Regions from separate parts of the Arthrobacter rhamnosi genome, predicted to be linked through region 1. Evidence: predicted binding sites of a transcription regulator. Region 1 holds the regulator's gene; the other holds the start of a gene.
The links. Region 1 encodes LexA, which represses DNA repair genes until DNA is damaged. Its sites were predicted from a motif close to TCGAACANNTGTTCGA; they were not measured.
Positions count from the first base shown of each region.

Region 2: a site for LexA is predicted at 5,883-5,898, ahead of ruvA (Holliday junction branch migration protein RuvA). Genes of this name have one in related genera too.

Region 1 is NZ_JBTNDT010000011.1:23,014-34,681, forward strand. Features, by position in the region: gene miaA (tRNA (adenosine(37)-N6)-dimethylallyltransferase MiaA) at 1-239, shown strand, start outside; gene dapF (diaminopimelate epimerase) at 244-1,209, shown strand; gene ACX80I_RS16500 (class I SAM-dependent methyltransferase) at 1,289-1,897, opposite strand; gene hflX (GTPase HflX) at 2,019-3,608, shown strand; gene ACX80I_RS16510 (ATP-dependent DNA helicase) at 3,601-5,682, shown strand; gene lexA (transcriptional repressor LexA) at 5,814-6,524, opposite strand; gene ACX80I_RS16520 (LysM peptidoglycan-binding domain-containing protein) at 6,898-7,404, shown strand; gene ACX80I_RS16525 (histidinol-phosphate transaminase) at 7,478-8,572, shown strand; gene hisB (imidazoleglycerol-phosphate dehydratase HisB) at 8,718-9,335, shown strand; gene hisH (imidazole glycerol phosphate synthase subunit HisH) at 9,332-9,970, shown strand; gene ACX80I_RS16540 (CG2302 family histidine operon protein) at 9,975-10,133, shown strand; gene priA (bifunctional 1-(5-phosphoribosyl)-5-((5-phosphoribosylamino)methylideneamino)imidazole-4-carboxamide isomerase/phosphoribosylanthranilate isomerase PriA) at 10,204-10,962, shown strand; gene ACX80I_RS16550 (SseB family protein) at 10,959-11,668, shown strand, end outside.
Region 2 is NZ_JBTNDT010000003.1:243,814-255,481, forward strand. Features, by position in the region: gene ACX80I_RS07790 (RelA/SpoT family protein) at 1-490, opposite strand, end outside; gene secF (protein translocase subunit SecF) at 593-1,609, opposite strand; gene secD (protein translocase subunit SecD) at 1,606-3,345, opposite strand; gene yajC (preprotein translocase subunit YajC) at 3,430-3,990, opposite strand; gene ruvB (Holliday junction branch migration DNA helicase RuvB) at 4,091-5,206, opposite strand; gene ruvA (Holliday junction branch migration protein RuvA) at 5,203-5,832, opposite strand; gene ruvC (crossover junction endodeoxyribonuclease RuvC) at 5,956-6,525, opposite strand; gene ACX80I_RS07825 (YebC/PmpR family DNA-binding transcriptional regulator) at 6,562-7,320, opposite strand; gene pdxT (pyridoxal 5'-phosphate synthase glutaminase subunit PdxT) at 7,323-8,156, opposite strand; gene ACX80I_RS07835 (Mur ligase family protein) at 8,269-9,540, shown strand; gene ACX80I_RS07840 (type 1 glutamine amidotransferase) at 9,540-10,310, shown strand; gene ACX80I_RS07845 (RidA family protein) at 10,377-10,775, shown strand; gene ACX80I_RS07850 (VOC family protein) at 11,029-11,409, opposite strand; gene ACX80I_RS07855 (M3 family metallopeptidase) at 11,555-11,668, shown strand, end outside.

The DNA.
Region 1 (11,668 bases):
TCCGGGACGGTCGGACGGCGTCGCGCGCCCTCGGCTACGCGCAGTTCCTCCGGGTGCTGGATGGCTCCCTCACGGAAGCGGAGGCCATCGAGGACACGATCGCCGCCACCCGCCGGTTCGCACGACGCCAGCTGACCTGGTTCCGCGGCGACCCCCGTGTCGCCTGGACCGACTGGCAGGACCCCGGCCTCGTCGAGCGGGCGGTCGGGATCGTCGAACGGCGCCGGGACCTATCCTAGGACGGTGACCGATTCCCTCGCCGAAGCACCGTCCTCCGCAGCCCCGCGCCCTTCCGACGCCGCGGGCCTGTCCTTCACCAAGGGCCACGGCACCGGCAACGACTTCCTCCTGACCCTCGACCCCGAGGGCGCCGCTCCCACCGACGCCTCGTTCGTCGCCGCCCTGTGCGACCGGAACCGGGGCCTCGGTGCCGACGGGTATATCCGCGCCGTCCGGTCCGCTGCGCTTCCCGAAGGCCGTGCCCTGCTGCAGACCGACCCTGCTGCAGAATGGTTCATGGACTACCGCAACGGGGACGGCTCCGTCTCGGAGATGTGCGGCAACGGCGTGAGGGTCTTCGCCCACTTCCTCCTCGCCAAGGGCGTCGCCGCACTGCCCGAGGGCGGCGCTCTCGCGATCGGGACCCGCGCAGGGGTCAAGCGCGTCACCCGTTCCGGGGACGGGTACGCCGTGGACATGGGACCCTGGGAATTCATCTTCCCGGATGCCGCCGTGGCGCGCGGCACGGATTCCCTCGTGGGCATCGGAGGGCTCGACGTCGACCGGCCCGCCCTGTCCATCAGCATGGGCAACCCGCACACCGTGGTGGCGCTGGCCGAGCACGCCGAACTGGAACGGACCGAGCTGTACAGGGCACCCGCGGTCCGGCCCGTTCCGCCGGCCGGCACGAACGTCGAACTGGTGGTTCCGGCCGATCCGCTGGTGGGGGACGACGGCGTCGGGCGCCTCCGGATGCGCGTGCACGAACGCGGCGTCGGCGAGACCCAGTCCTGCGGAACCGGAGCGTGTGCCGCAGCCGCGGCGACGAGGTACTGGGCAGGAGAGGGCGCCCCCGCACAGTGGCTGGTGAGCGTGCCCGGTGGAGTCGTCGGTGTGACGTTCTTCGACGGTCCCGAGGGGCGAGAGCACGTCCAGCTCAGCGGGCCGGCCGTCCTCGTGGCCGACGTCGTGCTGCTGCCGACCGGCTGACGCCCCGGCCGTCCCGGTCCAGGCGCCCGCCTCGGGTCGGGCGGTGTTCCTCGAGTCGGGCCGGGCGGTGCACCTCGGGTCAGGCGGGGCGGTGCACCTCGAGGATGCGGAACGACTTGGAGGTCTCCGCGCGACGCACGCTGAACCCTTCGGGCAGTTCCTCCCCGAGCCATCGCTGCAGGGAGTCCGCGCCGAGGTTCTTCTGCACCACGAGCCAGGCCCGTCCTCCGGGAGCGAGGCGCGGCAGCCAGCGGAGCAGCAGGCCGTGCAGTTCCTGCTTGCCGATCCGGATGGGCGGGTTGGACCAGATCGTGTCGAACTCGAGCGCGGGGTCGACGTCGTCGGGTGCGCCCGCGATCACGTTGCGGAGCCCGAGGCGCTCGGCGTTCTCGGCGGTGAGGGCGATGCACCGCTCGTTCACGTCGACCGCATGGACCTCCGCCTCCGGGGCCTTCAGCGCCATCGTGAGGGCGATCGGTCCCCAGCCGCAGCCGATGTCAAGCATCCGGTGTCCCTCGGGGTCCGGGACCGAGCCGAGGAGAATGGCAGTCCCCTTGTCGACGCCATCGGGACTGAAGAGCCCCGACGACGTCACGAGGTCCCGGCGGGTGCCGGCAAGGATTACGGACAGGGGCCTGCGGGTATCCGGGCCGGCCGGCTGGGCGCTGAAATAGTGCTGTGACTCCATGACGAAAAGCCTAGTGCCACGCCGGAACCCGTCGCTGCGGGGAGGTTTCGCGCTGGGAGAAGTGGCTGGAACGCGTCAGGCGGGCGGCCGTAGAATCGGACTACATCCATTGAGGGAGACTATGACCACGAATAACGGACACTCCACCGGGTCCGACATGGGCCGGGAGGAGATCCAGGCCGTCATCGACCGGATCCTCGCCAGCGACGAAGCTGCAGCGGCGAAGACCAGGGCGAAGGACGGAACAGCGAAACCGGAGGAGACGACGGCGCCCGCCGAGAAGACGTGGCGATCGCATGCCCTCGCACTGTCGGGCGACGAGGACGCTTCCGACGCCGACGGTGACCAGCAGGACCTGGCCGAGCGGAACGCACGTCGCCGCGTGGCGGGACTGTCCACCGAACTCGAGGACGTCACGGAGGTCGAGTACCGGCAGCTGCGGCTGGAGCGGGTCGTCCTCGCGGGACTGTGGAGCGAAGGCACCGCGCAGGACGCGGAGAACTCGCTGCAGGAGCTGGCCGCACTCGCCGAGACCGCAGGATCCGAGGTGCTCGACGGTATCGTGCAGCGACGCCTGAAGCCGGACCCCGCCACGTTCCTCGGCTCGGGCAAGGCCCAGGAGCTGAAGGAGATCGTGCACGCGACCGGAGCGGACACGGTGATCGTGGACAGCGAGCTGTCGCCGTCGCAGCGCCGCGGCCTGGAGGACATCGTCAAGGTCAAGGTCATCGACCGCACGGCACTGATCCTGGACATCTTCGCGCAGCACGCCAAGAGCCGGGAAGGCAAGGCGCAGGTGGAGCTCGCGCAGCTCGAGTACCTTCTGCCGCGTCTTCGTGGCTGGGGCGAGTCGATGTCCCGCCAGGCGGGTGGCCAGGTCGGTAGCGCAAGCGCCGGCATGGGCTCCCGTGGCCCCGGCGAGACGAAGATCGAACTCGATCGTCGGAAGATCCGGACCCGCATGGCGAAGCTGCGTCGCGAGATCGCAGGGATGAAGCCCGCACGCGAGACCAAGCGGTCCAACCGCCGTCGGAACCAGGTGCCCTCCGTGGCGATCGCCGGCTACACGAACGCCGGCAAGTCGTCACTGCTGAACCGGCTGACGGACGCGGGCGTCCTCGTCGAGAACGCGCTCTTCGCGACACTGGATCCGACCATCCGCAGGGCCGAGACCCCGGACGGGATCGGCTACACGCTGGCCGACACCGTCGGGTTCGTTCGGTCGCTCCCGACGCAGCTGGTCGAGGCCTTCCGCTCGACCCTCGAGGAAGTGGCGGACGCCGACCTGATCCTCCACGTCGTCGACGCCTCGCACCCGGATCCGGAGGGGCAGATCGCCGCAGTGCGCGCCGTCCTGACCGAGGTGGATGCGCGCAAGGTGCCCGAGATCATCGTGCTGAACAAGGCCGACGCGGCCGATCCGTTCGTCATCGAGCGGCTCCGGCAGCGCGAGCCGCGGTCCGTGGTCGTGTCCGCCCGCACGGGTGCAGGACTGACGGAGCTCCAGCAGCTCATCAGCACGAACATCCCGCGCCCGGCCGTGAAGCTGGACCTTCTGGTGCCCTACGAGCGGGGCGAGGTCGTGAGCCGCCTCCACGAGGAGGACGTCGAGATCCTCAGTACGGAACACCTCGACGAGGGCACCCGCCTCGGAGTGATGGTGCGGGAAGGCCTGGCCGCCGAGCTGGAGCAGTTCGTCCGGCATGAGTGACAGCGCGCCGTCCGGTGCTGCCGTCGCAGCGCCGGACGCGCCGCGACACTCATCCGAGGCACAGCAGGCCCTCGACCTGCTCGATGCCGCCGTCGGGTCCATGGGCGGGGAGATGCGCGCCGGCCAGCACGAGATGGTGCGGCAGGTGAGCGAGGCCATCCGGACGGGAGACCATCTGCTCGTCCAGGCCGGCACCGGTACCGGCAAGTCGCTCGCGTACCTCGTGCCGCTGATCGCCCATGCGATGGACAGCGATCGCCCCTCGGTCGTCTCGACCGCGACGCTCGCCCTGCAGGCGCAGATCGTCGGCCGGGACCTCCCGAGGCTCCTCGACGCCGTGCGGCCGGCGCTCGAACGTCCGGTCGACGTCGCGCTGCTCAAGGGCCGCTCCAACTACGTGTGCCTGCACAAGACGGGCGGAGGCTTCCCCGAGGAGGACGCCCCCGGTGCGCTCTTCAGCCTCGGCGAGGACGCGGCTCCGCATCCCTCGCCCGCAGGCGGAGGCGGCGCGCCCGCGTCGGCGCTCGGCAGGGAGGTGGTCCGGCTCCGCGAGTGGGCGGAGGAGACGACGACGGGGGACCGCGACGACCTGGTGCCCGGTGTCAGCGACCGCGCGTGGCGGCAGGTCTCCGTCTCCAGCATGGAGTGCCTTGGCGCCGCGCGCTGCCCGGTGGCGCAGGAGTGCTTCAGCGAGAAGGCACGCGCGGCCGCAGCCGACGCCGACATCATCATCACGAACCATGCGATGCTCGCCATCAGCGCCTTCGAGGGGCTCGCGGTCCTGCCCGAATACGACGTCGTGGTCATCGACGAGGCGCACGAGCTCCACGACCGGGTGACCGGGGCCGTCTCCGGACAGCTCTCGGCCTCCATGGTCACGGCGGCCGCAACCGCGCTCCGCCGCCATGCATCCATCGGCACCGCATCCCTCGATACCGCTGCCGACGCCTTCGAGGCCGCGTCCGAGCTCGTCCCGTCCGGGCTGCTGCCCGGCGCCCTGCCGGAGGACCTCGAGCAGGCCCTGGCGCAGGTGCGGGACGCGGCACGCGCCGCACTATCCGACACGAAGACCGACGGCAAATCCGAGGCCGACGCCGACGGCGGCCGGCAGGTCGCCCGCTCCCGGACGACACTGGTCTTCGAGCTCGCGGAGCGGATCCTCGCCGCCGCCGATCTCAACGAGGTCGTGTGGGCCTCGCGCCCGAGCACGTTCACGCCCGGCTCCGGGTACGCACAGCCGGACGACAGCGCGCCCGCGACGCTGAACGTCGCTCCGCTCTCCGTCGCGGGCAGGCTGCGCGAGGGACTGTTCGAGGACCACACGGTGATCCTCACGTCGGCGACCCTCGCGATCGGCTCCGAGTTCGGGCCCGTCGCGGGATCCCTGGGGCTGAGCGGGCCCGGCGCCCCCGCCTGGACCGGTGTCGACGTCGGCAGCCCGTTCGACTATCCGCGCCAGGGTGTCCTCTACGTGGCGAAGGATCTCCCCAAACCCGAACGAGGCACCTCGGACGCGCAACTGGAGGAACTCCTGGCGCTCCTCACGGCGTCGCGCGGGGGAGCGCTCGGTCTGTTCTCCTCCAAACGGGCCGCCGAGGAAGCGGCGGAGGCCCTGCGGCCCAAGGTCGACTTCGGGATCCTGTGCCAGGGTGAGTCCTCGCTCAACGCCCTCGTGACGCAGTTCGCCGACGAACCGGACACCTGCCTGTTCGGGACGATGTCCCTGTGGCAGGGCGTCGACGTGCCGGGCTCGTCATGCCGCCTGGTGGTCATCGACCGCATCCCGTTCCCGCGCCCGGACGATCCGCTCATGACGGCCCGGACAAGGGCCGTGGCGCGCAATGGAGGCAACGGCTTCATGAGTGTGTCCGCCACGCATGCGGCGGTGCGGCTCGCGCAGGGCGCGGGACGCCTGATCCGCGCGACGGGCGACCGCGGCGTCGTCGCCGTTCTTGACAGCCGTCTCGCCACCGCGCGCTACGGCGGCTTCCTCAGGGCGGCACTGCCGCCCTTCTGGGCGACGACGGACAGGGCGACAGTCACTGGCATCCTCGAGCGGCTCTCGGCCCGCTGAGCCGCGGCAGGGCCGCGCGCGTGCGGCCCGGGCGGCCCTGCCGGCCAGATGTTCCTGCCCGATGGTCCCGGCAGGGCCCCCGGCAGGGCACCCATCAGGCTTCCCTGCCGGCGGACCCCGGCCCAGTACAGCTAGAGGGCGCGCATCACCGAGACGACCTTGCCCATGATGCTGGCGTGGTCGCCGAGGATCGGCTCGTAGCGGGTGTTCTGCGGCAGGAGCCAGGTGTGGCCGTCGCGCTGGCGGAAGGTCTTCACGGTCGCCTCGTCGTCGAGCAGTGCCGCGACGATGTCACCGTTCTGGGCACTCTGCTGGCGCCGGACGACCACCCAGTCGCCGTCACAGATGGCGGCATCCACCATGGAGTCCCCGGAGACCCTGAGCATGAAGAGGTCACCGTGCCCGACGAGCTGTCGCGGCAGGGGCATGACGTCCTCGACGACCTGGTCCGCGAGGATCGGCCCACCCGCGGCGATGCGCCCGACCAGCGGCACGAGGGCGGTGTCCACGGCGATCTGGTGTCCTGCCCTGCGGTCGGCGGACGAGCCGTCCTCGCTCGGAGCCGCTTCGGAGGCGAGCGTCAGCGGCAGCAGCACTTCCATGGCCCGCGGGCGCTTCGGGTCGCGCCGCAGGTACCCGAGGCGCTCGAGCTGCGACAGCTGATGGGTCACGCTCGAGAGGCTCGCCAGGCCGACAGTATCCCCGATCTCCCGCATTGACGGCGGGTAGCCCTTGTCGGCGATCGACCGCTGGATGGTCTCGAGGATCGTCAGCTGGCGCGCGGTGAGCCCCTTGGACGCCGAGCGGCCGCGCGGGCGTCCACGGCCCGCCGAGATCGGCACGGCGTCGGTCGGAACGTCGGCGGTGTTCGATTCCTGCCGGGCTGCCGGTGTTGATTCCGCCACTGTTGTGCCTTTCGCCTGGGACTGCAGATCCCATGTCGTCCGCCTGCCGATCACTGGGAGGTTTTCTGTCAGAGGCGGGTGGTTGTCTGAGATACACCACCGGCTTGCCTGCCCTGAGCGGCAGCTTCCGCCGGTGATGTCCTGTCCTGTTCACGCTAGGACAGACAGGCGCAGTTATCAAACATATGTTCGAGCGAGTCTCGACAACGCTCGTCCGTGAGTGCTAGAAATAGGCAACGTGGAATTAGAACGCGTGTTCGAATCGAACGGATTGTTCGAGGAGGACATTCGAAGGGAAAGAGGTAAGGCAATGGCTGAAGCACCGGCACTGCACGGCAGCACCGCGCTGTGGGCACTGGCGCCCGTTCGTTCGGAGGCCCGCCTCCGGCTCGTCCATGCCGCGCCTCGCTCCACCCCCGCACCGTCCCTCCGGTCGGCGTCCGGTTTCGTGCGGCTTCCGCACGTACAGCCGGATGCGTCCCGCACCTCCACGCAGCGGAGTGCGGCGCATGCGCTGACCCTGACGCGCCGCGGACGCCTGCTGCTGGTCGGCCTGCCGATCGCGCTGGGCGTCGCCGCCCTGATCCTCCTGGGCGCCTTCCTGACCTCGCAGGCCAAGGCCGGGGAGTCGGCTCCCGCATCGTCGTCGACGGTTGAGGTGAGTGTCACGGCGGGGGAGACGCTGTGGGACCTCGCCATCCGGTACGCGCCGGAGCGCGACCCGCGGGACGTGGTGGCGGAGATCGTGGAACTCAACGACCTGCACACCTCCCTCGTCCGGGCGGGGCAGAGTATCGCGGTGCCCGCCGGCGCATAGTCGGGGCGGAGTGGGCGCCCGGTGCGGCGACGCGGCATTAGCTGAGACCGGAAGCATCCCTTAAACTCGAAGGGTGCCATCCTCCGTCGACGCCCTCGCGAACCTTCCCCTGCGTGATGACCTCGTCGGGTTGCACCCGTACGGCGCCCCGCAGCTGGACGTACCCATCCTGCTGAACGTCAACGAGAACACCCACGGCGTCCCCGCCGACGTCCACGCCGCCATCGTCGCGGCGGTGGCGGAGGCTACGCAGGGCCTCAACCGCTACCCGGACCGGGAGTTCAGCGAGCTCCGGAAGAACCTCGCCGACTACCTGGGGCACGGGCTGACGCCCGACCAGCTGTGGGCGGCCAACGGCTCCAACGAAGTGCTCCAACAGGTCCTCCAGGCCTTCGGCGGACCGGGACGCACCGCGCTGGGCTTTCCTCCCACCTATTCCATGTACCCGCTGCTTGCCAGCGGCACGGGTACCCGGTACGTGACCGCCGAGCGCGGCTCCGCGTACACCATGACGGCAGAGGCGACGGCGCAGGCCGTGCGGAACTCGGCCGCGAACATCGTCTTCCTGTGCTCGCCGAACAACCCGACCGGCACGGCCCTCGGGCTGGACGTCATCGAAGCCGCCTACGAGGCCGGGGAGGATGCGCGGGCCGTCATCATCGTGGACGAGGCCTACGGGGAGTTCGCGCACCAGGGGACGCCGAGCGCCCTCACGCTGCTCCGCGGGCGTCCCCGGCTCCTCGTGTCCCGCACGATGAGCAAGGCCTTCGCCCTGGCCGGGGCGAGGCTCGGCTACCTCGCAGCAGCCCCGGAGGTCACCGACGCCCTCCGGCTGGTGCGCCTCCCGTACCACCTCTCCGCCATCACGCAGGCGGCGGCCAACGCGGCCCTCACCCACGCGGACACGCTGCTGTCCAACGTCGAGGCGATCAAGGTGCAGCGGGACCGCATCGTGCGGGAGCTCGGCGAGCTGGGGCTCTCCCCGGCTCCGTCGGACGCCAACTTCGTCTTCTTCTCCGGCCTCGAGGACCCCCACCGGGTGTGGGAGGGCCTGCTCGAGGCGGGCGTGCTGATCCGCGACGTCGGCATCCCCGGGTCCCTGCGGGTCACCGCGGGAACAGAGCAGGAGACCACGGTGTTCCTCACTGCGTTGAGGACGCTGCTGTAGCACGTCCCCTCTCCCTGCAGGGGTCCCCGCACCGGCGCCGGGTGCTGTTCTCCTAGACTTGGAGTGCAGGGACCACCCGCGACCCCGCGTCGCCCAGCCCGTCGATCAGCGTCCGGCAAGCCCGGAAGCGCACAGAAGGAATGCAATGACAGTTGATGCCGCCCGCGGCCGCACGGCCCGCATCGAGCGCGTCACGAGCGAGTCCAGTGTCCTCGTGGAACTCGACCTCGACGGCACCGGTGCCTCGTCGATCGACACCACCGTGCCCTTCTACGACCACATGCTCACGGCGCTGTCGAAGCACTCGCTGATCGACCTGACGATCCGGTCCTCCGGAGACACGCACATCGACGTCCACCACACCGTCGAGGACACGGCCATAGCGATCGGTGAGGCCCTCCGGCTCGCATTGGGCACCAAGGCCGGCATCCGCCGCTTCGGCGAGGCGACCGTCCCGCTGGACGAGGCCCTGGCCAACGCCGTCGTCGACATCTCCGGCCGCCCGTTCCTCGTGCACGGCGGCGAGCCCGCCGGGCAGGAATACCACCTCATCGGCGGCCACTTCACCGGGTCCCTGACCCGCCACGTGCTGGAGGCCATCGCCCTGCACGCCCAGATCTGCCTCCACGTCACCGTCATCGCGGGACGGGACCCCCACCACATCGTCGAAGCCCAGTTCAAGGCCCTCGCCCGCGCGCTGCGCGCGGCCGTGGAGCCCGACCCCCGGGTCGAGGGCATCCCGTCCACGAAGGGAGCGCTATGACCGCGCGTACCGTCACCGTGCTCGACTACGGATCGGGCAACGTGCGCTCCGTGGTCCGCGCGCTCGAGCACGTGGGCGCGGAGGTCGTGCTCAGCGCCAAGCCCGACGACGTCCTCACCGCGGACGGACTGCTCGTGCCCGGCGTCGGTGCGTTCGCCGCCGTGATGAAGGGGCTGAAGGACGTCGACGCCCTGCGCATGATCGGGCGGCGCGTGGCGGGCGGCCGCCCTGTCCTCGGGATCTGCGTGGGACTGCAGGTGCTGTTCGACGAAGGCGTGGAGCACGGTGTGCGCACGCCGGGCATGGGCGAGTGGCCCGGGACGGTCGAGCGGCTGAAGGCCGACGTCGTTCCGCACATGGGCTGGAACACGGTGGAGCCACCGGAGGACTCCGTCCTCTTCGACGGCATCGCGGACCAGCGTTTCTACTTCGTGCATTCCTATGGCGTCCAGGACTGGTCCTTCGACGTGACCCAGCCGGCCATGAAGCCGCCGCAGGTCACCTGGTCCGACCACGGAGGACGCTTCATCGCCGCCGTCGAGAACGGCCCGCTCAGCGCCACCCAGTTCCACCCGGAGAAGTCCGGGGACGCGGGAGCCCAGCTGCTGAGGAACTGGATCGAAGGACTCCGGTGAGCGGATGCTGAGCCTCGTGCTCATGGGAGCCGCAGGCCTCCTCATCGGCGGAGCGTTCTCCCTGCGCAGCCAGGACTTCCCCCGCTGGGTGTGGATCGCGTTCCTGGTGCTGGCCGCGCTCTCGCTGCTCGCCGCCTATCTCTTCACCCTTCCCGGCGACTAGCCGGATCCCGCACCCGACCGCCCAGACCCAGCGGCCCTCGCCGCACCTACGAAAGCAGACACAGCAGACGATGAGCCCCTTGACCGAATCACCCACGCTCGAGCTCCTTCCCGCCGTCGACGTCGCCGACGGCCAGGCCGTCCGCCTGGTGCAGGGCGAAGCGGGCAGCGAGACCAGCTACGGCGACCCGCTCGACGCCGCGCTCGCCTGGCAGGAAGCCGGCGCGGAGTGGGTGCACCTCGTGGACCTGGACGCCGCGTTCGGCCGCGGCTCGAACCGGGACCTGCTCGAGCGCGTGGTCAAGCACCTGGACATCAAGGTAGAGCTCTCCGGTGGTATCCGTGACGACGCGTCACTGGACGCCGCGCTGGAACTCGGCGCGACCCGCGTCAACCTCGGGACCGCCGCGCTCGAGAACCCGGAGTGGACCGAGCTCGCCATCGCGCGCTACGGCGACGCAGTCGCCGTCGGACTCGACGTCCGCGGCACCACGCTGGCGGCGCGCGGCTGGACCGAGGAGGGCGGGAACCTCTGGGAGGTCCTGCAGCGCCTCGAGGACGCCGGCTGCGCACGCTACGTCGTGACGGACGTGACCAAGGACGGCACGCTGAAGGGCCCGAACATCGAGCTCCTGAAGGAGGTCCTCGCGAAGACCACGCGTCCCGTCGTCGCGTCGGGCGGCATCTCGAGCCTCGACGACATCGCGGCACTCCGTGACCTGGTGCCGCTCGGGCTCGAGGGAGCGATCGTCGGCAAGGCCCTCTACGCCGGTGCCTTCACCCTGCCCCAGGCACTGGACGTGGCAGGACTGCCCGCCGCGGACGCGTGACCGGCCGGCAGCTGCCCGCTCACATCGCGGCGGCGCTGGCAGGCAACACCGCCGATTCCGCCGGCCGGCCCTGGGCCGGGCGGGACCTGTCCGGTCCGGAGAACCCGCTGCACTCCTTCGACGACGACGACGGGGCAGCGGACCCGCGGCTCGCCGAGGCGGTGGCAGGGCTCCTCGGGCCGGCGGACCAGCCGGGGCCGCACGAACGGGCCGTCCTCACCGCCCTCCGGACCGCGCGGGTCTTCATCCCCATCGTGGCCCAGCTCGGGGAGGGCGGGGACACCTCCTCCGGCCTGCAGGCCGACAAGGAGGCGGACATGGCCCTCGTGACGCTGACGGCGCCCGACGGGCGGAAGGCCCTGCCGGTGTTCTCCTCGACGCAGGCGCTCGGGCGCTGGCACCCGGACGCGCGGCCCGTGGCGGCCTACGCCCCGCGTGCGGCCCTCGCCGCCGCGGCCGAGCAGGCGGAGCTCCTGGTACTCGACCCCGGTGCCGACGTGACGTTCGTCGTCCGTCGTCCTGCCGTGTGGGCGCTGGCCCAGCAGGCCGAATGGACTCCGTCCTACGAGGACCCGGCGCTGGCGTCGCTGGTCGAGGTCGCGGCGGACAAGGGGGAGGACATCCTCTCCGTGGCCCTGAGGCCCGGGGCCGGCGTCCTCACGCGGTCGGCCGGCGGTAGCATTGCCTCCGGTGGGGGACCGGGCCC
Region 2 (11,668 bases), on a different contig from region 1:
TGTAGGACGTGTCCTCGACGGTGTCGTGCAGGAGTGCCGCGGCGAGCGTGGTGCCGGTCATGCCCAGTTCGGCGAGGATCGTGGCCACGGCCACCGGGTGGGTGATGTACGGGTCGCCGCTCTTGCGCGTCTGGCCCTCGTGGCTGCGTTCGGCGACGAGGTACGCGCGCTGAATGAGGTCGAGGTCTTCCTTCGGGTTGTTCGCGCGCACCGTCCGCAGGAGCGGTTCCAGGACCGGCGAATAGCCGGAGGAGCCCCGCCCGGTCAGCCGGGCGATGCGCGCCCGCGTGCGCCCGCGCCGTCCGGGCGCCACCTGATCGGCACTTGCCGCGGACGGGGCCGATCCCGGCGCTACCGCCGGCGGGTCCGGCTGGACGAGCCCACGGGACGGACCCGGACGCGGGCCCTCCGTGGCGATCGGACCAGGCGATCCTGGCGCCGCAGTACCCCCGTCATCGGGCCGCACTGCGGGATTCACCGCTTCAGCCATTCAAGTCCCTCAATCTCGATCCAGAATCCCGGAAGGATTCAAGATGCCACAGGTAACGCGACCTCTCCAAGTCTAGCCGGGGCTGATCCGGTGCACGCTGTGCTACCGCGCCGGGTGCGCCCCCGGAGACACTGCCTCGAGCGCACGGCGGTCCAGGACCTTCTTCTCCTGCTTCTTCAGGTCCGGCTCGTTGAGCCGCAGGGCCGCGTACAGCGGCGCCGCGATGAAGATCGTGCCCAGCGTGCCGAGGATGATGCCGATGAACAGGGCCAGGGAGAGGTCCTGCAGCGTGCCCGCGCCCAGCAGGAACGAGCCGATGAACAGGATGGAGGCCACGGGCAGGATCGCCACTACCGAGGTGTTGATCGACCGCACGAGTGTCTGGTTCACCGCGAGGTTGACCTGCTCGGCGAACGTGCGCCGCGTCGAGGTGGCCCCGTCCGCCGTGTTCTCCCGGATCTTGTCGAACACCACGACCGTGTCGTACAGGGCGTAGCTGAGGATCGTCAGGAAGCCGATGATCGCCGAGGGCGTCACCTCGAAGTTGCTGAGCGAGTACAGCCCGGCGGTCACGACCATCACCACCACGAGCGCGGCCATCGCGGCGAGGGCCATCTTCCAGGTGCGGAAGTAGATGGCCATCAGGATCGCGGCGAGCAGGACGAACACACCGAAGCCGATCAGGGCCTGGCGGCTGACGTCCTCGCCCCACGTCGGGCCGACGAAGCTCGAGGTCACCTGGTCCTCGCCCACGCCGTAGCCGCTGATGAGGTTGTCGCGGACGCTGAGCGTCTCGTCGTCCGTCAGGCGCTCGGTCTGGACGCGCATGGTGTCCGCCGCGATGTTGGTGACCCGCGGGACGGCGTCGGGGACGACGTCGGTCACGACCGCTTCGCCGATGGCGGTGTCCGTGTTGTCCGTCGCGGAGACGGTGAACTCGGACCCGCCCCGGAAGTCGATCCCGAGGTTGAAGCCGCCCTTGAGCACCGGGATGATGATCGAGACGAGGATGGCGAGGCCGGCGATGAGGAACCAGAGGTTCCGCTTGGCGACGAAGGGGTAGGAGCGCTTCCCCGAGTACAGCTCGTTGCCGAAGGTGGCGAAGCTCGTGCGGCTCATTCGTTGTTCTCTTTCTGGGAAGAACCGGTGCGGCCCGCGAGGGCCTTCTGCTGCTCCGCGCGGCGGCGCTCGGCGATGGTCATGCGCCGTTCGGCTTCCGCCGAGGCACCCTTGTTCTTGGCCCGGGCGATGACGACGGGCTTCTCGGCGCTGGGCTCGCGCAGGCGGCCGGCGCCGCGGTAGAGCGGGATGCCACCCAGGCGGCTCGGATCGAGGCCGGACCACGGGTGGCCTTCGCCGAAGAACTTCGTCCTCGCTAGCAGCCGGAGGACCGGGTGGGTGAAGAGGAAGACGACCACGAGGTCGGCGATCGCCGTGAGGCCGAGCGTGAAGGCGAAGCCGCGGACGTTGCCGACGGCGACGAAGTAGAGCACGAGCGCCGCCAGCAGGTTCACTGCCTTCGATGCGAGCACGGTGCGTTTGGCACGGCGCCAGCCGTTCTCGACGGCGGAGATGAGGCCGCGGCCGTCACGCAGCTCGTCACGGATGCGTTCGAAGTAGACGATGAACGAGTCCGCCGTCTGGCCGATGGCGACGATGAGGCCCGCCACGCCGGCCAGCGACAGCCGGTAGTTCTCGGTCCAGCCGAGGATGCAGATCGCGAGGTAGGTCAGGACACCCGCGACGACGAGCGAGGCGATGGTCACGAGGCCGAGCAGGCGGTACTGGAACATCGAGTACAACGCGACCAGCAGGAGCCCGATGAGCCCGGCGACGAGGCCGAGCCGGAGCTGGTCCGCTCCCAGGGTCGCGGAGATCTGCTGTTCGCTCTGGATCTCGAAGCTGATGGGCAGGGCGCCGTACTTGAGCTGCTCGGACAGGGCCGCGGCGGATTCCTCCGTGAAGTTTCCGCTGATCTGGGGGTTGCCGTCCGCGATGACCGCGTTGGTGGTCGGCGCCGAGACGATCCGGCCGTCCAGCACGATGGCGAACTGGTTCCGCGGATCACCGGTACCGATCGCGTAGAGGCGCTCGGTCACCTCGCGGAAGGTCTTGGTGCCCTCGTCGTTGAAGTCGATATTGACGGCCCAGGTGTTGAGCGCCTGGCCCTGCGGGCTGCGCTGCAGCCCGTAGCTCGCGGTGGAGATGTCCGTGCCCGGGACCTCGACGGGCCCGAGGATGTACTTGCCCTGCGTGTCGGGTTCGCACGCGACCATGGGCTGGTCGGCCGGGGCCGGCTCCTCGGCAGGCTCGAGGGCCGCCGGGTCGAGGCAGTCCAGGGCCTCGAACTGCTTGTAGAGCTCGGGCGTGATCCAGTTCGGGTCACTGGCGTCCTTCGGCTCCGCAGCCGGCTTGGGGAGCTGGTCGTCGGGCGTCGGAGTCTCCGCCGGTGCCGCCTGTCCAGGGCCACCCGCGAGCACGGGCCGGAACTCCATCTGCGCCGATGCCTGGATCAGGTCACGGGTCTCGGGGTCCGGTGTCCCGGGGAGGGACACGATGACGTTCTGCCCGGACTGCGTGTTGATCTCGGCTTCGGCGACGCCGGAGCCGTCCACGCGCTGGCGGATGATCTCCACCGCCTGGTCGAGCTGTTCGGGAGTGATCTCGCTGCCGCCCTGGACGCGGGGGGCGAGGATCATCTGCGTCCCACCCTCGAGGTCGAGGGCCAGCCGGGGGCTCCAGCTCGCGGTGCTCCAGTAGGAACCCGCTCCCAGCAGGATTGCGAGCAGTGCTGTCAATGCGCCCAGCCAGACTAGTGTCCGCTTGGCTGCCGTCCCGGGACCGGTACGAGGCATGGTGGGGTGTCCTTATTTCGTGGCGCGGCGCGTGGCCGCGGTGATTCTGACAGGCGCGGTGCGAGGACCGACGCCTTGGGAATGCTAGTGGTCCGGGGTCGCTTTGGGGTCGCGGGGATCCCGCGCGTCGCGGCTTTCCTGCGCGGACTGCCTGTTCAGCCGCTCGAGGGTCTCCTCCGGCGTCTCGACGCCCGAGGTGGTACCCGCGGTTCCGGCGGCGGTGGACCCGGCGGAGGGGGTGCGGTCGACGGCGTCGATCGAAGACGTGTCCCCCGCGACCGGCGTCCCCGGAAGGGCGTCGTCGCGGGTGTCGTCGACGCGGGTGTCATCCACGCGCTCCTGCTCGACGACCTTGGACAGGGCCTGGGTGTGCACGGTGGCGAAGTTGCCGGGCGACAGTTCGAGGACCGCCTTGTTGTTCTCCTGGTCGATCGACACGATCGTGCCGAAGAGCCCGAACTGCGTCATGACCTCCGTGCCCGGTTCCATGCTCGTCCGCATCTCCTTCACCTGCTTCTGCGCCTTCCGCTGGCGCCGGAACATGGTGAAAATCAGGAAGGCCAGCGCCAGCGGCAGGAGGAGGGAGAAGATGTCGAAGGGAGGAGCATCTCCGGAGGCGGTCTGGGCAACTACATGTGCGAACACTGGGAATTTCCGTTCCTGGGACTGGGAGTGGGCGGCAGGACTGTGCCCCGGCACACATTCGAAGACACCAGTGTAAAGGGGAAAGCTGGGCGATCCCCCGTCAGGAGTCCGGCCGTGCCCAGCTGTCAAGGGCCGATTCGCTGCCGAGCAGGTCCTCGGGCGCCACCGAGAACAGGTCCTCCGGCATGGCTGCGGCGACGTTCTGGGGCATCTCGAGGCCCAGGTGTCTCCACGCGGCCGCCGTAGCGATCCTCCCGCGCGGCGTCCGCCCGAGCATGCCCTCCCGCACCAGGTAGGGCTCGGCGACGGTCTCGACCGTCTCGGGCTCCTCCCCCACGGCGATCGCCAGCGTCGAGAGACCCACGGGACCCCCGTTGAACTTGGTGATGAGGGCGGTGAGGACGGAGCGGTCCAGCCGGTCGAGTCCCCGCGCATCCACTTCGTACATGTCGAGCGCCGCGCTTGCGGACCGCGCATCGATCAGGTCGATGCCGTGCACGAGCGCCCAGTCCCGGACCCGCCGCAGCAGGCGGTTGGCGATACGGGGGGTGCCCCTCGAGCGGCCGGCGATCTCGGCGAAGGCCGCCGAATTCACCTTCATGTCCATGAGCATCGCCGACCGCCGGAGCACGAGCTCGAGTTCCTCGGTCGAGTAGAACTCGAGGTGGCCGGTGAAGCCGAAGCGGTCCCGGAGCGGGCCGGGCAGCAGTCCCGCGCGCGTGGTGGCGCCCACGAGTGTGAAGGGCGGCAGTTCCAGCGGGATGGCCGTGGCACCGGGCCCCTTGCCGACGATGATGTCCACCCGGAAATCCTCCATCGCCATGTAGAGCATCTCCTCGGCCGGCCGCGACATGCGGTGGATCTCGTCGAGGAAGAGCACCTCACCGTCGGTCAGGGACGAGAGGATCGCGGCGAGGTCGCCGGCGTGCTGGATCGCGGGACCGGAGGAGATGCGCAGCGGTGCGTTCATCTCCGCGGCGATGATCATGGCGAGCGTCGTCTTACCGAGGCCGGGAGGTCCCGACAGGAGGACGTGGTCGGCGCTGCGTCCGCGCAGTCGCGAGGCTTCGAGGACGAGCGACAGCTGCCGACGCACGCGCTTCTGCCCCACGAAGTCGTCGAGGTTCTTCGGCCGCAGTGCGGCCTCGATGGCCCGGTCCTCGGGATCGGCGGCCGGCGCGACGAGCGGCGCGTCCTGGGGATGCGGGTCCGTCATGACCCGACCTTCGCCCGCGCAGAGCTTCGCGCGCCGTCCTGCCCGAGGCGGCGCAGCGTGAGCTTCAGGATCTGGCCCACATCACCCGTCGCGGCGACCTCGGGCGCGTCGGCGACGGCTGCGTCGATGGCCGCCCCGGCATCCCTCTCGGACCAGCCGAGGCCCATCATGGCGGTGAGCACCTGGCCCTGCCAGGTCTGCTTCGGTACGCCCGGTGCCGACTCGAGGGGAACCAGCTTCCCGGCGAGTTCGAGCACGATGCGGCGTGCACCCTTGGGTCCGATGCCGGGCACCTTGCTGAAGGCCTTGTCGTCGCCGGAGGAGGCGGCGACCCGGATGGCGTCCGGCGCGTGGACCGCCAGCACGGCAAGGGCGAGACGGGGTCCGACACCGCTGACGGCCAGGAGGGTCTCGAAGACCTCACGCTGGTCCGCGTCCTCGAAACCGAAGAGCGTCATCGAGTCCTCGCGGACGATCATCGCGGTGGCGATGGTGGACTGCTCGCCCACGCGCAGCCCGGCGAGGGTCTGCGGCGTGGCCTGCACCTGCATGCCGAAGCCGTTGACGTCGATGACGGCGGAGTGCAGGCCCACGTGGGTCACTGTTCCGCGCAGGGAACTGATCATGAAGAGCTCCAAGGCACTTGCGGGACGGGGACGGCGGGCCGGGGCCCGCGTCGAACATACGTTCTAATGGATAACGGTACCGGCGTCCCGGCCAGGACGCGAGGAGCCACACCGGGAAGGGCGCTAGCGTCGTCGCGCCCGCGCCTCCGCCTCGGCCCAGATGCGCTGTGCGGGAGTCACGCTGCCTCCGGCTGCAGCAGCGCCCTGAAGCCCTACTCCCCTGCGCCAGGCATGGGTGATCGCGAGCGCCAGGGCATCGGCGGCGTCGGCGGGCCGAGGCGCGGTCTCGAGCCGGAGGATCTTCGTCACCATCTTCGTGACCGCCACCTTGTCCGCCTGGCCGTTGCCCGTGACGGCGGCCTTCACCTCGGTGGGTGTGTGGAGGGCCACCGGGATGCCGCGCCGGGCCGCGGCGACGATGACGACGCCGGACGCCTGCGCGGTCCCCATCACGGTACTGATGTTGGTTCCGCTGAACACGCGCTCGACGGCGAGGGCCTGCGGTTCGTGCAGGTCCAGCCACAGGTCGACGGCGTCCGAGATGACCAGGAGCCGCTCGTCGAGGCTCCTGCCGGCCTCCGTGCCGATCACGCCCACCGCGACGAGCGTCGAGCGCCGGTTCGGCTCGATGTCGACGACCGCGAGTCCGCAGCGTGTCAGGCCGGGGTCCACGCCCATGACCCGGTAGGTCACGGCGCTACCCTCCCTGCGCTGCCGAGCGGTGCGATGTCAGTCGTCGTTCTCGAGCTCGGCCAGCACGTCGTCCGAGAGGTTGGCGTTGGAGTAGACGTTCTGGACGTCGTCGAGCTCCTCCAGCGCGTCCACCAGCTTGAGGAACTTCCGGCCGCCGTCGGCGTCCAGGTCCACCTGCATGGACGGCACGAACTCGATCTCGTCGGTCTCGTACTCGATCCCGGCCTCCTCGAGCGCGCCGACGACGGCGCGGACGTCCTGCGGCTCCGAGATGATCTCGAAGCTGTCGTCGGACTCCTTGACCTCGTCCGCGCCCGCGTCGAGCACGGCCATGAGCAGCTCGTCCTCGGTGAGGCCGTTCTTGGCCAGGGTGACGACGCCCTTGCGGGCGAACAGGTACGACACCGACCCGGGATCGGCGATGCTTCCGCCGTTGCGCGTGATGCCGACGCGCACCTCGGACGCGGCACGGTTCTTGTTGTCCGTCAGGCACTCGATCAGCAGGGCCGAACCCTGGGGGCCTCGTGCCTCGTACATGATCGTCTGGTAGTCGACGGCCTCGCCGAGCAGGCCCGCCCCGCGCTTCACGGCGCGGTTGATGTTGTCGATGGGGACGGAGGTCTTCTTCGCCTTCGAGACGGCCAGTTCCAGCCCGGGGTTACCGGCGATGTCGGCACCTCCGGCGCGCGCTGCGACCTCGATGTTCTTGATCAGCTTCGCGAAGGACTTCGCCCGCTTGGCGTCGATCGCGGCCTTCTTGTGCTTGGTTGTTGCCCACTTAGAGTGCCCCGACATGCTTACGCTTCTCCTCTGATCATCCGAATAAACAATTCGTGGACCCGCCGCTCACCCGTCACTTCCGGGTGGAAACTCGTGGCCAGCAGGTTCCCTGAACGCACTGCCACAATTCTAGCGACCGGCGCCAAGTCGGCCTCCGCTCCGTGCTCTCCAGCCGCTTCTCCAGCCACCGGAGGGCCCGCCTGCGGTGTCTCCACGGCAGGCACCTGTGCCAGCACCTGCACGCCGTCGCCCACCTTCTCCACCCATGGCGCACGGATGAAGACGGCCCGCACAGGGTCCTCGCCCGCGACGCTGCCGGTGGCGGCAAGTCCCCGGAAGTCCAGGTCCGCCTCGAAGGACTCACGCTGGCGTCCGAAGGCGTTGCGCCGCACCACCATGTCGAGGCCGCCGAGCGTCTGCTGCGGATTGCCGAGCCTGTCCGTGGACGGATCCGCGATGACGTCGGAGAGCAGGATCATGCCGGCGCAGGAGCCGTACACCGGCAGCCCGCCCGCGATGAGTTCGCGCAGCGGCTCTGCCAGGCCGAAGGTACGGGTCAGCTTGTCGATCGTGGTCGACTCGCCGCCGGGGATGATCAAGCCGTCGATCGCCGCGAGTTCCGATGGGCGGCGGACGGGAACGGCCCGCCCGCCGAGGGACTCGACGGTGGCGACGTGTTCGCGTACGTCGCCCTGCACGGCGAGCACGCCGACGACGACGTCACGGCGCTGCGATGTCGACGCACCGGCGGCTCCAGGGGCTCTGGTAGCCCCGCCGGCCTCACCGTCGGAGGAGGAGGCGGCACCGGACGCGGACGTGGGTAGAGGGGCCGAGAAGGACGGGGAAGTCATCCCTCAATTCTAGGTCGCCCTGCCCGGGTTCCCGGCGCCGTGCGGGCGGGCGTGAGCAGCGCCTCCCGTCCGCGTCCCGGAAAGACCGGCGTGCCTGCGATAATTTGTAGGCATGAATCCCCTTCCAGTCCTCGTCGGCAAGGCCGTGCGCATCGCCTCCCGCCTGCGCGGCGGCGGCTCCGCGTTCCCCGGTCTGGTGGTCGAGCGCCTCGACCCCGGCTTCATGGGACGCGCGCTCTCGAACCTCCCCTACGGCGTCGTCGTCGTGAGCGGGACGAACGGCAAGACGACGACCACCAAGATGGTCGTGGAACTGCTCGAGGGTCAGGGCCTGAGCGTCTTCACGAACCGCACGGGCAGTAATTTCACGCGCGGCGTCGCCGCTGCACTGCTGGGCGAGGTCGACTGGCGCGGACGCCTGAAGGCCGACGTCGCCGTGCTCGAACTCGACGAGGCGCACGCCGTGCACTTCGTGAAGCTCGTGCCACCGCGGTACTCGCTCCTCCTGAACGTCCTGCGCGACCAGCTCGACCGGTTCGGCGAGATCGATGCCACGACCCGCCTGCTCGAGCGGATCGCGCTGGCCACCACGGGCACGGTGGTCCTCAACCGCGAGGACCCCCGCGTCGCGGGCCTGGCGTCGTCCGTCACGGCGGCCGACGTCGTCTACTTCGGCCTCGATGCGTCCCTCCGCAGCACGTTCCCGAACGACGACGAACTGCGCGGCGCCGCGGGCACCGCTCCTGCCTCCGCCCTGCCGGCCGACGTCGTCCTGCGATCGGTCGACGGCAACTCGGCGGAGTTCGAGGTGGAGGGCACGACCACGCGCACCGATCTCCGCCTGCGCGGCGTCTACAACATCTTCAACGCGGCGGCGGCCCTGGCGGCCGCCCGCGCCGTCCTCGGCGGGACCGCGGACAACGGCAGGCTGTTCTCCTCGCTGGCCGCTGTGGAACCGGCGTTCGGCCGCGGCGAGAGCCTCGTCGTCGACGGCCAGGCCCTCGAACTGGTCCTCGTGAAGAATCCGAGCGGATTCCGGCTGGGCCTGAAGTCCTTCGACCCTGCGGGCTGCGCGACGATGATCGCCATCAACGACAACTATGCGGACGGACGCGACATGTCCTGGCTGTGGGACGTCGACTTCGATTCCCTCGGCCTCGGCGGTGTGGACGTGGTCAGCGGCGTCCGCGCCTACGACATGGCACTGAGGCTGAAGTACGACGACGTCCGCGTGGGCGCCGTCGAACCCGACATCGCCGAGGCGCTCCGGCAGTTCATCCGCGGATCCGACGGACGGCCCAAGCGGATCTTCTGCACCTACACTGCCATGCTCGCGGTGCGCCGCGAGCTCTCCAAGATCACGAAGGTCGAGGTGGTTTCCTGATGAGCGACGCCCCATCCGCCGGAGCCCTGACGAAGGCACCCGCCGACCCGTCCAAGGGGTCCCTGCGCATCCTGCAGCTGTATCCGCGGGAGATGAACATCTACGGCGACTACGGGAACGTCCTGGTCCTCAAGCAGCGCCTCGCGTGGCGCGGTTACGGCGCCGAGATCCTCGAGCACAACGCGGGGGACGCATTCCCGGACGACGTCGACCTGATCGTCGGCGGCGGCGGCCAGGACAGCGGGCAGGTGGTGATCCAGGACGACCTCCAGGCCATCGCCCCCACCCTGCGTAGGCTCGCCGAGGACGGCACCCCCATGCTCCTCATCTGCGGGCTCTACCAGCTCTTCGGCAACTTCTTCCGTACCCAGGACGGCACGGTCATCCCCGGCATCGGGGTCCTCGACCTGGAGACGCGGGGTGGCGCCGAGAGGCTGATCGGGAACGTCGTCGCCCGGAGCGACGAGTTCGGTGACATCCACGGCTACGAGAACCACAGCGGCCAGACCTTCCTCGGCGACGGGCTCAGGCCCCTCGCGACCGTCCTCAAGGGCGCGGGGAACAACGCGGAGGAGCACCACGAGGGCGCCCGCTACAGGAACATCGTGGGGAGCTACCTCCACGGCTCCCTGCTGCCCAAGAACCCTGCCATCGCCGATTTCCTGCTGCGCACCGCGGCGGAACGGAAGTTCGGCGCGTTCGAGGACGACGGCGTGGACGACTCCCTCGCGTACCTGGCCCGGGAGCACGCGGCCGCAAGGCCTCGGTAGGCGGGACACCGCGTTGCGCGTCGCCTGCTCCATGGTGTGCGGCAACGGTCTGTGTCATCGTGGACCATGTCCGTTCGACGCCTGCGCCCTGAGGGACTCGTCCGCAGTCCGGCTTTCAGCCACGTCGCGATCGTGCCGGCCGGCGCGACCACGATCTACGTGGGCGGCCAGAACTCCGTCGCCGCTGACGGCTCACTCCAGGGTGAAGGGGACGTTGCGGTCCAGGCCGTGCACGCGCTGGAGAACGTGACAACCGCGCTCGCCGCCGCTGGTGCGACCCTCGGCGACGTCGTGCAGTGGACGGTGCTGTTCGTCGACGGAGCCGACCTTGCGGCCGGGTACAGAGCGATCGCGTCGGACCTCGCATCGGATGAACCGGCACTCGTGACAGCAGCCCTGGTCGCCGGGCTGGGCGTTCCGGGCGCCCTCGTCGAAATCAGTGCCGTCGCCGCCGTCATGCCCTGACGGGGCCCGCCCTCTCGCTGCCGGATCAACTGCCAATTCAACTGCCGGATCGCCTGCCGGATCGCCTGCCGGATCGCCTGCTGCACGCCCGCAGATAGCTTCCGGACCGGCCCGGATCAACTGCCGGATTGCCTGCTGCACGCCGGCAGATAGCCTCCGGACCGCCCCGGGTCGTCGCCAGATCGCCTGCTGCACGCCCCGGGTCACCCGGTGCCCGTGTCCTGCCGGCCCTCCTTGATGGGCGGAAGTGCCGTCAGCGGCCGTCCATGGGCGCCGATTCCTGCAGCACGATGCCGTTGCCGTCCGGGTCGTCGAACTGCACGAAGCGCCCCCAGGGCGCCTCCTGCAGGGCGGAGACCGCCACACCCGCAGCCGCCAGGCGCGAGGAATCGCCGTCCAGGTCGTCGGTCTCGAGGACGAGCCCCTTCAGCGATCCTGCCGGCATCGAGGGGAACCAGGTGACCAGGGTCAGCGCCGTCTGCGATCCGGCGGGGGCCACCATCACCCACCGCATCTCGGGCCCCATGAGCGTGTCGGACAGCACGACGAATCCCAGCGACCGCACATAGAAATCGCGCGCCCGATCCTGGTCCGAGACGGGGACGGAGACCACTTTGACCGCTGTGAGTGCCATCCGGCAAGGCTTCCGGTGGAGCCGGACGCTGTCAAGGATCCGCGCCCTCGCGGAGCCGTCGTGGCACCGTCGTCGGACGCGCCCGGCCGCCCGAACCCGACGGGGTAGTGCATCAAGGGAGGACATCGTGCAAAAGTTGGTTCCCATGAGCAACCCTTTCCTCGAGCCCAGCACCCTGGACTACCAGCTGCCACCCTTCTCCGCCATCCGGGACGAGCACTACCTGCCGGCTTTCGATGCCGGTTTCGCCGAGCACCTG